2 regions of the Romboutsia sp. 1001285H_161024_C4 genome follow, and region 1 is predicted to be linked to the other one. Evidence: riboswitches for the same ligand, from Rfam matches in the RefSeq annotation. Region 1 holds a riboswitch; the other holds the start of a gene.
What was found. A riboswitch is a leader RNA that binds a small molecule or an ion and turns the genes downstream of it on or off. The one in region 1 is predicted to bind S-adenosylmethionine.
Positions count from the first base shown of each region.

Region 2: another riboswitch for S-adenosylmethionine. It lies ahead of I1959_RS09820 (O-acetylhomoserine aminocarboxypropyltransferase/cysteine synthase family protein); the one in region 1 lies ahead of I1959_RS10550 (Na+/H+ antiporter NhaC family protein).

Region 1 is NZ_JADNAJ010000005.1:206,686-213,514, reverse strand. It holds gene I1959_RS10565 (hypothetical protein) at 1-250, opposite strand, end outside; gene I1959_RS10560 (YtxH domain-containing protein) at 472-840, shown strand; gene I1959_RS10555 (hypothetical protein) at 861-1,196, shown strand; SAM riboswitch class I at 1,378-1,476, shown strand; gene I1959_RS10550 (Na+/H+ antiporter NhaC family protein) at 1,597-2,916, shown strand; gene I1959_RS10545 (hypothetical protein) at 2,974-3,117, shown strand; gene I1959_RS10540 (L,D-transpeptidase family protein) at 3,350-3,808, shown strand; gene I1959_RS10535 (YgjV family protein) at 3,867-4,103, shown strand; gene I1959_RS10530 (hypothetical protein) at 4,322-4,828, shown strand; gene I1959_RS10525 (carbon-nitrogen hydrolase family protein) at 4,869-5,708, opposite strand; gene I1959_RS10520 (DUF4397 domain-containing protein) at 5,879-6,499, shown strand; gene wecB (non-hydrolyzing UDP-N-acetylglucosamine 2-epimerase) at 6,755-6,829, shown strand, end outside.
Region 2 is NZ_JADNAJ010000005.1:53,145-59,973, reverse strand. It holds gene I1959_RS09830 (hypothetical protein) at 1-28, opposite strand, end outside; gene I1959_RS09825 (hypothetical protein) at 267-824, shown strand; SAM riboswitch class I at 1,007-1,110, shown strand; partial or broken gene I1959_RS09820 (O-acetylhomoserine aminocarboxypropyltransferase/cysteine synthase family protein) at 1,200-2,438, shown strand; gene I1959_RS09815 (homoserine O-acetyltransferase/O-succinyltransferase family protein) at 2,440-3,330, shown strand; gene I1959_RS09810 (EcsC family protein) at 3,466-4,257, shown strand; gene I1959_RS09805 (hypothetical protein) at 4,391-5,515, shown strand; gene I1959_RS09800 (DMT family transporter) at 5,600-6,472, shown strand; gene I1959_RS09795 (zinc dependent phospholipase C family protein) at 6,653-6,829, shown strand, end outside.

The sequences.
Region 1 (6,829 bases):
TATCGTAAAGTCCATAACATGAACCTAGTAAAAAAGAAGATAATATAAAAATGTTTCCAATTATGTACAATGGGTAGTCAAGTATAGCTAAGTTTTTTAAATAAGCTTTAGTAAGCACAAAAGTAATTATAAGCGAAATTAAGCTAATTACGCTTTTTCCAAATTCTTTGTTAAATAGAAAAAATATTATAGATAAAATATAAATAATGTAAAGTAATATACTAAATTTCTTAATATCTTTATGTTTCATAGCAATTCCTACCTTCCATAATTATTATATTATTATGTGCATACGTATAAATAAAATGTAAGTTTAATTTATATAATTTAATTTAGCTGAAATATAAAAAAATAAATAGAAAAATAAATTATTTTGTTTTAAAACTTACTAATTTGGGTATATATGTATTAGAAATATTAGAAAAATAGTAAAAAATGGTATAATACAAATTAACAATAGGAGTGATGAGCATGAGTTTAGCAAAAAAAATAGAACAAAAGAAAAAAGCTAAAAAAGCAAAAGAAAGAAATAAAAAGATAAAAATAGCTACACTAGGTGTTGCAACAGGTGCTATAACAGGAATACTAGGTGGGGTTTTATTAGCTCCTAAGTCAGGAAAAGAAACTAGAGAAGATATAAAAAATACAGCTAAAGATATAAACACAAATGTAAGTGAAAAGGCTGCCAAAACAAAAGAAAAATTAACTACAAATGTAAATGAATCTAAGAGAAGAATAAAAGAGTATTTAGATAGTAAAAAGAAAGAAAATGAAGACGTAGTAGATACTAATGTTGTAGAATTATTACAAGCTCCACAAGAAGCTAAGGATAAAGAATAATTGCTATGGAGAATAACATTATGTACATAGATTTAAATGTAATATATATAATACTAGCATTATTAGGTATAGGTGCATTAATATTTTTAATAATAACTTTAAAAAATATTAATGAATTTATTAAAAATATCAATACAGTGGTATCAACAAATTCTGATGACATACATACAGTAGTAGGTAAATTACCTAATTTAGTTGATAATATCAGCGATATTAGTGAAAATGTAAAAGACGTTGCGGAAGTTGCAACAGATGTAACAGCAGATATAGTAGTGGCTAAAGAAAATGTAAAATCTAATGTTGAGATATTTACTGAAATATTAAATATATTAAAATCTGTATTTATTAATAAATAGTCATAAAAGTCATAATTAAATCATAATTTAATTATGACTTTTTTTATTTGCTAATATATCATAATAAATTAAGATGTATAAAAAATTAATATATATAATTTATAAGTAGATTTATTAGAATAATTAAAAAATAATATTGACAAAATTGTGAAAATTAACTATTATATAAATAATTAAATAATTCTTATCAAGAGTGGCGGAGGGACTGGCCCGACGAAGCCCAGCAACCAGTATTATTATACGGGTGCTAAATCCTGCAGCATAAGCTGAAAGATGAGAGTATAATTTTTGCTGTCAAAGCCTGAGTTATCTCAGGTTTTTTTTATTAAAAAATATCAGGTATATTTAAATAAATTAAAATTATACTCTTTAGAAGTTTTAATATAAAGGGAGGTATATTATGAAAGAAGAAGCAAAAAAAGGTAGTATATTAGGATTATTACCACTGGGTGTATTTTTAATAGTATTTTTAGGTAGCGGGGTAATAACTGGGGATTTTTATAAAATGCCAGCAATAGTAGCATTTATAATCGCAACTATAGTAGGATTTTCTCTTAATAGAAAAGTTAGTTTAGGAGAAAAGATAGAAGTATTTTGTAAAGGTGCAGGTAATATAGATATAATATCTATGATTATGATATTTATACTTGCAGGTTCTTTTTCAAGTGTAGCTAAGGCAATGGGAGGTGTTGACTCAACTGTTAATTTAAGTTTATCAATTCTTCCTCCTAATCTTTTAGTATCAGGGTTATTTGTAATAGGATGTTTTATATCTATATCTATGGGAACATCAATGGGAACAATAGCAGCACTTGGGCCAATAGGCATAGGAATTGCAGCTAAAACAGGAATACCAGCACCATTAGTAATAGGAGCTGTTGTAGGTGGAGCTATGTTTGGAGATAATTTATCTATGATATCAGACACTACAATAGCAGCAACCAAAACTCAAGGATGTGAATTAAAAGATAAATTTAGAGTAAATTTCTTAATAGTTTTACCAGCAGCTATTATAACTGCTATATTATTAGCTACTATAACATCAGGGTATAGTTTAGGTGGTAGCACAAGCTATAGATATGATTTTATAAAAGTTTTACCATATTTAGGAGTGTTATTAGGAGCTTTATGTGGAGTAAATGTATTTGTTTTACTTAGTTTTGGAGTAGTATTTGCAGGTGCAATAGGACTATTTACAAATTCATTTGGGTTATTTGGATTTATAGAAGCTATATCAGGTGGTATATCAGGAATGTATGAATTATGTCTACTTGTTATAATAATCGGAGGACTTGTAGAACTTATAAAATTAAATGGTGGAATAGACTTTATACTTAATTTTATAAGTAGTAAAATAAAAACTAAAAAAGGTGCAGAGTTTGGTATAGCAGCATTAGTAAGTATAGTAGATTTATGTACAGCAAACAACACTATAGCAATAGTAACAGCAGGGCCACTTGCAAAAGATATAGCTACAAAATTTGATATAGATAATAGAAAAACTGCAAGTATATTAGATATATTCTCATCTTGTTGGCAAGGCATAGTTCCATATGGTGCACAAGTATTAACAGCTGCAGGGATGGTAGGAATATCTCCTGTTGAATTAATTAAATATCTACATTATCCTTGGTTAATGTTAGCTTGTGGAATAATAGCTATAACATTTGGTATTCCAAACTTAAATAAAGTTAATAAAAGGAAAAAAGAAGTAGCTTAATGTAACTATAAAATTTTAGTTTCATATAATATAATAAAAGCAATACTGGAGGAGATTATGGCATTAGGTGACTATGATTTCTTAGTAGGAGTAGTATCGACTTTTATAATAACATCATCCTATGAAATATCAATATATACTATAAATCAAGCTCGATGTATAGTTAAATCATATAAGTATATGAAACATAATAATACTTAAAAAGTGAAGTTTTAAAACTTCACTTTTTTTACGCTTAAGGAAATTATGATATTTCAAAAATTAGTAGATAATTATTACAGTTAAGTAATACCAATCAGTTTAGCGAGTGTAAAAAATAAACTTAATATTTTTACATTCGTACAATAATAGTTAAATTAACTGAAATATCACATAAAGTTTATAATTAGCATAATTATAATAAATATTATTATGAGAAGGTGAAATATTATTTATGAATAGATACTATAGACAGATAGATTACAGCAAATTTGATAAAAATATGGAAGAGTTTGTAAATGAGAATCATATAAAAAGTGATACAGGCTATATTATAATTACATCTACTAAAGATAAACTTACCTATATATTAAAAAAAGTAGATGATAGATTTAAGGTACTGCACGTTTGGAGTAGCACTGTAGGAAAAAGCTCAACTCCTACAATAAAGGGTATATTTAAGTCAGGTATAAAGTATCCTGCTATAGGGGGAGAAAAAAGTTCAGCAAAATATGCAATGAATATAGTAGATGATTACTATTACCACTCAATACTATATGATCCTAAGGGACTTTATGTAATAGATGATAGACTTGGAGTAGCTATAAGTATGGGATGTATAAGATTAGCTACAGAAAATGCTAGATGGATGTATGATAATATACCTATTAATACTACTATAATAATAAAATAGTTATATAAAAATATAAATATCAAATAATAGTTATAAGAAATAAAAAGGAGATAATTTTATGATTAGCTTTGACCCTATTGAATGGATTGGATATTCAGCATCCTTATTTATAGTTATATCATTAACGATGACATCTATAGTAAAGCTTAGAATTATAAATTCTATAGGATGTTTTTTATTTGTAGTTTACGGATTATATGTAAAAGCATATCCTGTTGCCATATCTAATGCGCTTATAATTATTATAAATATATATAATTTATATAATATTTATAAATATAAAGAAAAAAATTAAATTACAAAATATTATTTAATAGCGTAGATATTTTATCTATGCTATTTTTTGTTAAAAGTAAATATTTTCTATATTAATAGATTAGATAAACTAAAATATTAAAAAGGTATAATATTTTAAATAACAATAGTGAGATAAAATATGTTTATTAACTAAGTAAATTGATATATTATATATAATAATAAAAATTATAATTAAAATAGAAAAGAGGACTAAATGTGAATAAAACAATAAGAGAGATTGATAAGGATATAAATAGATGTAAAAACTTAATTGAAGAAAATAACTATTTAGAAATAGTTATAGGATTAGAAGAACTAATAGATAAATATAATTCATGTATAGAAAATATAAAAAAATATGATGGTAGAGTATGGAATTACTCAAAATCTGATTTAGAAAAATTAATGAAAGAATTATTAGGATACAAAAAAGAATTAAGTATAAGAGAATATAAAAAGGAATTAACTAAATTAGTAGATTCTTCAATAGATTATATTAAAAATCATGATACACTAAATAAAAGTAAAAAAATAAATCTTATAGAAGTAATAAGAGATCTTCATAATATAAGCAATGAAGATCTAGGTAAAGAAAAGCTTTGGGAAGAGTTAAGAATATATATAAGGTTAGCAAGTGATGAAGATATAGAAGTAGGGAGTAAGTTGATATCTATTATTAACTATGTATTAGATTTTGACAAAGCTAAAAACTTAGTTCAATAATTACAAATAAATTAAACTAAGATAATATATTAAAATAAATTTATACTTTAGAATTATCTGTATATGATACATTATACAAATCATTTCTACGATGCTTTAATAAAGGTAGTTGATTTCTTATTTTTTCAACATATGAAAAGTCGATATCTGCTATAAAGTAGCCCTCTTTTTCATCTAATCTATTTAATACTTCCCCAAATGGAGAAACTAAAATAGAGTTTCCATAAGATATATAAGAAGAATTATTGTTTCGGGAAGAAGAACATCCTATTGTATAAACTTGATTATCAACAGCTCTAGATTTAAATAGTAGCTCCCAATGAATAGGTCCTGTAGTCATGTTGAATGATGCAGGAACTATTATAGCCTTAGCGCCTTTATCAACCATTATTTTGCATATCTCAAAAAATCTAAAATCATAGCAAATACAAAGACCAATTTTTCCAAATTCAGTATCAAATACTGTAACATCATTTCCAGATGATAATGTATCAGATTCTAAAAATTTTTGGCCATCTATAGAAATATCAAATAGATGTATTTTTCTATGTTTTGCTATCTTATTTCCACATCGATCAAAAACATAAGAAGTATTATATATTTTACTATTATCTTTTTCAGGAATGGATCCAGCTACCAAATATATATTATATTTTTTAGCTATATCAGATAAAATATTATAAAGATTTCCTCCTTCTACCTCACAATAAACAGGAAAATTCTTATTATCATAAGGGCAGCAAAACATTTCTGGAAGTATAACTAAATCTATTTTAGATTTATTAATGGCTAAATTTATATATCTCTCTATAGTGGATATATTCTTTAATTTATTAGAATTAACATCTATTTGTATAACTAAAGTTTTTATAAAAATCACCTCAATTTAATTAAATCTAGTATAAGATATTTATATTTTAATAGTAGTTTATCTATACAAACATTGCATTAAAAAAATGAAAATATATGAAATCAACTTATAAAGTAACAAATAAAATAATGGACACATATTATATAAAGAATGAACATTGTCATCAAGGGGGATTTAAAATGGATTGTTTACAAATAAAAGAAGGAAAATCTTTAGTTAGAGTATTTCAGGCCGCTCCACAAATCGGTAAAGTAGACATTTATATTGATGGGGCACTTGTATTTAGCGGATTAGATTTTATGGAATTTACAGAGTATTTAGAGTTAGAAGAAGGAGAACATACAGTAGGTATATACTTATCTGGAACTACTGAAAATCCAGTTATAAATCAAATGCTTGAAGTAGATGAAGGGCAAATGTATACCGTAGCAGTGACAGGGAATATAGGGGATTTATCTTTATTAGTTATAAAAGACTATTCAGAAAAACAACCATCAAGCGAATATTCTACATTTAGAGTTATACATTTATCACCAAATGCACCAGCAGTAGATATACTAGTAAATGGAGAGACATTCTTTGAAGATATCGGATTTAGAGAGGGAACTAGTTATGTAGATGTAAACCCAGGAACGTATAATGTAAAATTAGTAGTAAGTGAAAGTAAAGATGTAGTTTTTCCGTTAAGGGTTAAATTAAATCCAGATAGAATATATACTATATATGCAATTGGTCAATTAGGTAGTTTAGGTGTTATACAATCAGTTGATGGGAATACTTATTTATGTAAAGAAGCTTAATTTATATTAAACACTAAAATATAAGAGAAGCATACCTTTGAACATATTAACAGTTTAATGGTATGCTTAATTTATAATTGATAGAATAAATTTAGTAATAAAAAATATAATAAATAATATCAAAATAAAAATATAATCTACAAAAAAATAATAAATAACAATAAATTTTGACATCATATTGTAGTTAATGTAATATATTGAGAGATAATAATATAGATAAAAATTATTATGGAATAATATACAGGGGTGAAGTAAATGAAAATAATGACAGTATTTGGGACTAGGCCTGAAGCCATAAAAATGGCACCTTTAGTTAAAGAGTTGGAGTCT
Region 2 (6,829 bases), 150 kb from region 1:
TTATGATTATTCCAATATATTCATTCATAATATCACCACTCATTGAAAATTTATGTAAATTATAGCATATTAGTTGATATTATCAATATTAAAAAATTATAAATATGAATAAATTAATTTTATATATGTAAGCAAGCTTAAATGAATAAACATAAAAAAGTATTTGACAATTATAAATTTAGTCACTAAACTGTAAATATATATGTAAAGACACATGTAATATGAATTAAATATACTAAATTAAAAAATATATTTGGAGGAGAGATATGAGAACTAAAAATATTGTATTATCAGCACTTTTATGTGCAATGGGAATTATTATACCAATGTTTTCACCAATTAAAATAATATTAGAACCGGCATCTTTTACATTAGCTAGTCATATACCAATATTTATAGCTATGTTTATATCATCAAAGACTGCTCTATTTGTAACACTTGGAACTACAATAGGTTTTTTATTTGGTGGTTTCCCATTACCAATTGTAATTAGAGCACTAAGTCATTTATTATTTGTTAGTATTGGGTGTATTTACTTAAACAAAAATAGGGATCTTATAAAGAGTATAAAAAGTTCTTTAGGATATTCATTTGTTATAGGATTAATTCATGCTATTGGAGAAGTTTTAGTAATTATACCTTTTTATTTTTCATCAAACCTTTCGGAAGGATTTTATAATCAAGGTTTTTTAGTATCTGTTATAGGATTAATAGGAGTTGGAACTATAATACATAGTATGTTAGATTTCTCTTTAGCAGTTTATGTATGGAATATTCTACCTAAAGAGGTTAGAAATAAATATGTAGTAAAAACTCAAAACTAGACAAAATTTTATAGAATATAGTAATTTGGAATAATCAATAATTAAGCAAAAACGGTAAGTTATAGTATAAAATATTTTATGAACATATACATATAAATATATATATAAATTAATTTATTAAATTATAATTTCGATAATTATAATATATAATACTTATTAAATAATAAAAATAAGTAGAAAGTCTTTTATTAAGAATGGTGGAGGGACTGGCCCTATGAAGCCTGGCAACAGCTAACTTAGTTAGAATTGTGCTAAATCCTGCAGGAGTTTTCCTGAGAGATAAAAGGCATATTGATTTGTTGCGTTAATAAAAGGCTTCCTAGATAAAAGGGGGCTTTTTTTATGAAAAATTATAACAAGTAAACTTTATGTGTAAGAGGGGGATATAAACCAAATGTTGGGGAGCCTATGGTGTATCCTTTGGTTCAAAGTACAACCTTCAAATATGAAGATCCAGACTTAGTGGCAGATATATTTGATTTAAAAGCAGATGGCCATATGTATAGTAGAATAAGCAATCCAACAGTAGCAAATTTTGAAGAAAAAATAGCATATCTTGAAGGTGGCGTCGGAGCAGTTGCAGTTAGTTCAGGACAATCGGCGGTGCTTTTAGCTATTTTAAATATATGCAAAAGTGGAGACAATATAATATCAGTATCATCACTATATGGTGGAACTTATAATTTATTTAATATAACTCTTAGAAGTTTTGGAATAGAAACAAAATTTGTATCCAATAATGATGATAAAGAATATATACTATCCTTAGTAGATGAAAATACTAAAGCTATATATGGAGAAACTATAGGAAATCCAGGACTAGATATATTAGATTTTAAGAAATTAAGTGAAATAGCTAAAAAGGGGGATATTCCTTTTATAGTTGACAATACAGTAGCAAGCCCGTATTTATGTAATCCTATAAATTTTGGTGCAAATATAGTTATACATTCTACATCAAAATATATAGATGGTCATGCAGTGGCACTTGGAGGAATAGTTATTGATTGTGGTAATTTTAATTGGGATAATGGGAAATATCCATTATTAAGTGATGGAGATGTTAGTTGTCATGATATTAAATATGTTGAAGAATTTAGGAAAAGTGCATATATAACAAAGTTAAGAGCATCACTGCTTAGAGATTTAGGTAGCACAATGAGCCCTTTTAATCCATTTTTAAGTAATCTAGGATTGGAAACACTTCATCTTAGAATGAAAAAACATAGTCAAAATGCTTTAGTATTAGCAAAGTATTTAGAAAATCATGAAAAAGTAAGTTGGGTAAACTATCCATACTTAGAAAGTAGAGAAGATTATAAGAAAGTAAAAACTTACTTAAAAGGTGGAAGTGGAATATTAACATTTGGTATAAAAGGTGGAATAAATGAAGCTAAGACTTTTATAAAATCTTTAAAATTAGTAGATTTGGCAATACATCTTGGATTTAATAAAACATCAGTACTTCATCCTGCTAGTACTACTCATAGCCAGTTGTCTGATGAAGATAAGATAAAGTGTGGAGTTAGTTTAGAGATGATTAGAGTATCTGTTGGAATAGAAAATATAGATGACTTAATAAATGACTTTGATAGAGCACTTAAGGAAATATAATATGACTGTATATCTTTGTAAAAAAATAAATGGAGCCAAATTTGTAGATAATTGTATAATAGAAAGCAAAATTTATAATAAAAAGCTATATAGAAAATCTAGTTTAGGTAAGATCAGTCCTCATTATAAAACTATAGGTATATTAAATCTTATGCCTAATAAAGTAGAGACAGAAGCTCATTTATTAGAGTTATTTTCAAAAATGAATGAGGATATAAATATAAAGTTTATAAGGCTTAAAACGCATGTATACAAAAATTGTAATAGACTATATTTGATGAAAAATTATTATACCTTTGATGAAGTAAAAGATGATTTAGATGGACTTATAGTTACAGGAGCTCCTATTGAAAAAATAGATTTCAAACAGGTTAAATATATAGATGAATTAAATTATATATTTGATTATTCTATTAAAAATTTAAAAAGTATGTTAAGTATATGCTGGGGAGCGCAGGCTTGTTTAAATCATATATATGGAATAAACAAAGAGATACTCGATAAGAAGATATTTGGAGTATATAAACATAATATACTTTGTGATGATGAAATACTCAAAAATATAAATAATGGTTTTATATGTGCTCATTCTAGGCACACTATATTAAATAGGAAGGATTTAAAAAATTGTAAATCTATAAAAATACTATCGACAACAGATGAAGGTATAGAGCATATTATAAAAGGGAAGTACAATGACTATTATATATTTGGACATCATGAGTATGATAAAGAATGCTTGAAAAGAGAATATTTAAGGGATAGAAATAAAAAAATATATATAGATATACCTAAAAATTATTTTATTGAAGATGATATGAACAAAGGAATAAGTGTAGATTGGATGGAACACAGCATTAAGATATACAACAATTGGATTAATATAATTTAATAAGAAATTAAGCAAGCTAGTTAGATAACTAGCTTGTTTAGTTTGGAAAAATAAGTACATAGTAATATTAAAAATCTATATGTATAATAAATATATTATGTAAATAATTAATATAAATTTTAAATAGGTGAAAAAATGCAAAATTATAATGAGATTAAACTAAAAGAATTAAAAAAATGGAAAAAGAAAATACGAAAAAAACCATCTATAATAGATAAAGCATCAAAAGAAACTCAAAATAAAATAAATTCCGTTTTACCTCAAAAGTACCACGAAATATTAACTGTAGCTATAAAAAATATGACTAAAATGGTTTTATTTGGGTCTAAGTATACTACTAAAAAACCTATACTAGATATATCTTTAGAAGAAAGAGATAATCTAGCTCTTGAAAAGATAAAAATTTATAAGAGAACTGCTATGATAGAAGGTGCTGGAACAGGGGCAGGAGGCATATTTATAGGGCTTTGTGACTTTCCATTACTTCTTAGTATAAAAATAAAGCTTATTTATGAAATTGCTAGCATATATGGATTTGATACAAATGATTATAAAGAAAGATTATATATATTAAACATATTTCAGCTTGCTTTTTCAAGTAAAGAGCATGTAAACTATGTATTTGAAAATATGGAATGCTTTGATGATTTTAAACATAAGTTATCTGATGATATTAATGCATTTGATTGGAGAAGCTTTCAACAAGAGTATAGAGATTACATTGATTTAGCAAAGTTATTTCAGTTAGTGCCAGGAATAGGAGCTTTTGTTGGGGCATATGTAAACAATAAATTAGTAGATAAACTAGGTGAATATGCAATATATGCTTATCATATGAGAATATTAGATGATAAAGACCACGAGGCTAAGAAGGAAAACTTTATATATACAAAATATAAAAATTTTATTAATAAAATAACTTTATAATATATGCCAAGTAATTTGACTAGTATATTAATTTGTGTAAGTTTATAATGTGTATTTTAAATATAACATTAATATATAAAGTCTCATAAGATATTATAACTAGAGTAAAATAGTTTAGGGGGGGGGAGTAGCCATGGAAAGCCCTACAAAGAAAGTTTTAATAGATAGTAGTTATGGGAATATAAGTAAAGTAAACTCAAAAGATGAAGTAATATTAGTAGGAGTATATCCTTTTGAAGGAATCTCCTATGTCGATAATATAGAACTTATTTTAAAACCAGAAAATAGTGAGCATATTACTGTTAATATCAAATATTCTGGTTATAATATGCAACTATTTTTAGGAGATTTTACAGGAGACAATAAATCAGAAATAATGGTTAGAGGCGGATTCGGGGGGTCTGGAGGATTTGAAATTGGAGTTATATATAAATATGAAGATGGTAAATTAATAGAGATATTTAACCAAGATATATTTTATAAAAATAATAATTGTAGCGCAACTTTTAAAGATGATTATAAGGTAAGCGTAAATTGTGGAAAGAAAAAATATACAATAGACATTTCATCAAAAGAAAAAGAATATCTGGAGTATTTATATTTACCTAATAGTAAGCTTAAAAATGCAGTTGACGCATATGTAGATGCACCAAATGGAATTTTTCCCACAAAGCAAATTTACAATAATTATTATGAACTCTTAATACAACAAAGAGTAGTCGGAATATCTAATGCAGATACATTAGGTATTATACAGACGTATAGTAACTTAATAGATTCAAATATAAAAAACATATATAAAGGATTATTACTTACCGATTATAATTATAGGAAAAGACAAAGATATAATAAATTTATTACTGAAAAAGATGTAAATAATTATGACTTTAAAAATTTAAAAGGTAATTATTTAAATAGAAATAGTATTTATTCTGCAAGAGATTTTAAGGTAAATAAAGATAGTATGAATTTAATAGTAAATAATATATTTGAAGAAAAAAATACTTTATACCTTAATGGATATTTACTAAACTTAACAGAAAATACTATTAATGATATTAATAACTTTAAGATTGAGTTAAAAGATGCTACTGGCAGAGTATTTGCTAAAAAGATTTTTAAGAGAATAGACATAAATGGAGGTTTAGAGGCATTTGAAGGTAAAAAGATACTGCTGACTTTTTTTGGAGAAGAGTATAATTTATATAATATAAATACAGGCAATTTAACGTGGGATTATAATTGCGAGATTATATAAAAAACTAGCTAGATAGTTTTTTTTAATATATAATAAATAATTGCATACAAAAGATAAATAAAAAAATTACATAGGAGGTATATCGTGCAGGCAGAGTTAAGTAACAGAAGTAAAGGTATAATATGTATAATAGTTTCGGCATTTGGATTTGCTATGATGTCGGCTTTTATAAAATTAGCAGGAGACTTACCAACTTTTCAAAAGACATTTTTTAGAAATTTAGTTTCTTGTGTAGTAGCATTTATAATGGTTACAAAAGCAAAACAAAGTTATTTTGGAAGTAGGGAAAATAGAAGATTATTAAACTTAAGATCAGCATTTGGCACACTTGGTATAATATTTAATTATTATGCAATAGATAGAATGGTGTTATCAGATGCCAATATGTTAAATAAGTTAAGTCCATTCTTTGTTATAATATTTTCTGCGTTATTTTTAAAAGAAAAGATAAAAACTAATCAAATAGCTGCTGTATTAGTGGCATTTGTAGGAGCTTTATTTATAATAAAACCAACATTTGATTTAGAAATGTTACCATCAATTGTGGGTGTAGCAGGTGCTTTATGTGCGGCATCAGCATACACTTGTCTTAGGGTATTAGGTAAAAAAGAAAATGGAGCGACTGTAGTATTTTATTTTTCTTTATTCTCATTAGTTGTAATATTTCCGATAATGATTATGACTTATGAGCCAATGAGTATGATACAACTTATGTATTTACTTCTTGCAGGGGTATTTGCGACTGTAGGCCAATTTGGTGTAACTTGGGCTTATAAATATGCGCCAGCTAAAGAGATATCTATATTTGATTATTCTAATATAATATTCTCTGCAATAATAAGTGTAGTATTATTTAGTGTATTTCCCGATAAGTTTAGCGTATTTGGATATTTTGTAATATTTAGCGCATCGTTTTATATGTTTATGTACAATAAAAAAAGTGAAGAATGTAATTAAAGTGAGGTTATTATACCTCACTTTAATTATTATTTAAAATAATGATTTTACCTTAAAGAAATACAAAAAATTATAAAAAATTACAAAAAGTTACAAAATATGCAAAAATATTGAAAGAGAAAGCGTTTTTATATATTTTTAATTATAAAGTATTTTGATATTTGGAGGTAAAACAAGGCTATGATAAGAAATATAAAGAAAAATAGCGCAAAAGCATTTGTAATTTCAATGTTATTTGTAGCTATGGGTTCAACATCTTATGCTTGGGATGGTAAAAAAGATGGGACAGGAACGCACGCTTTAATTGCAACTCAAGCAGTTAAAATGATTGAAAAAGATTTAAGCAAATCAGAACCT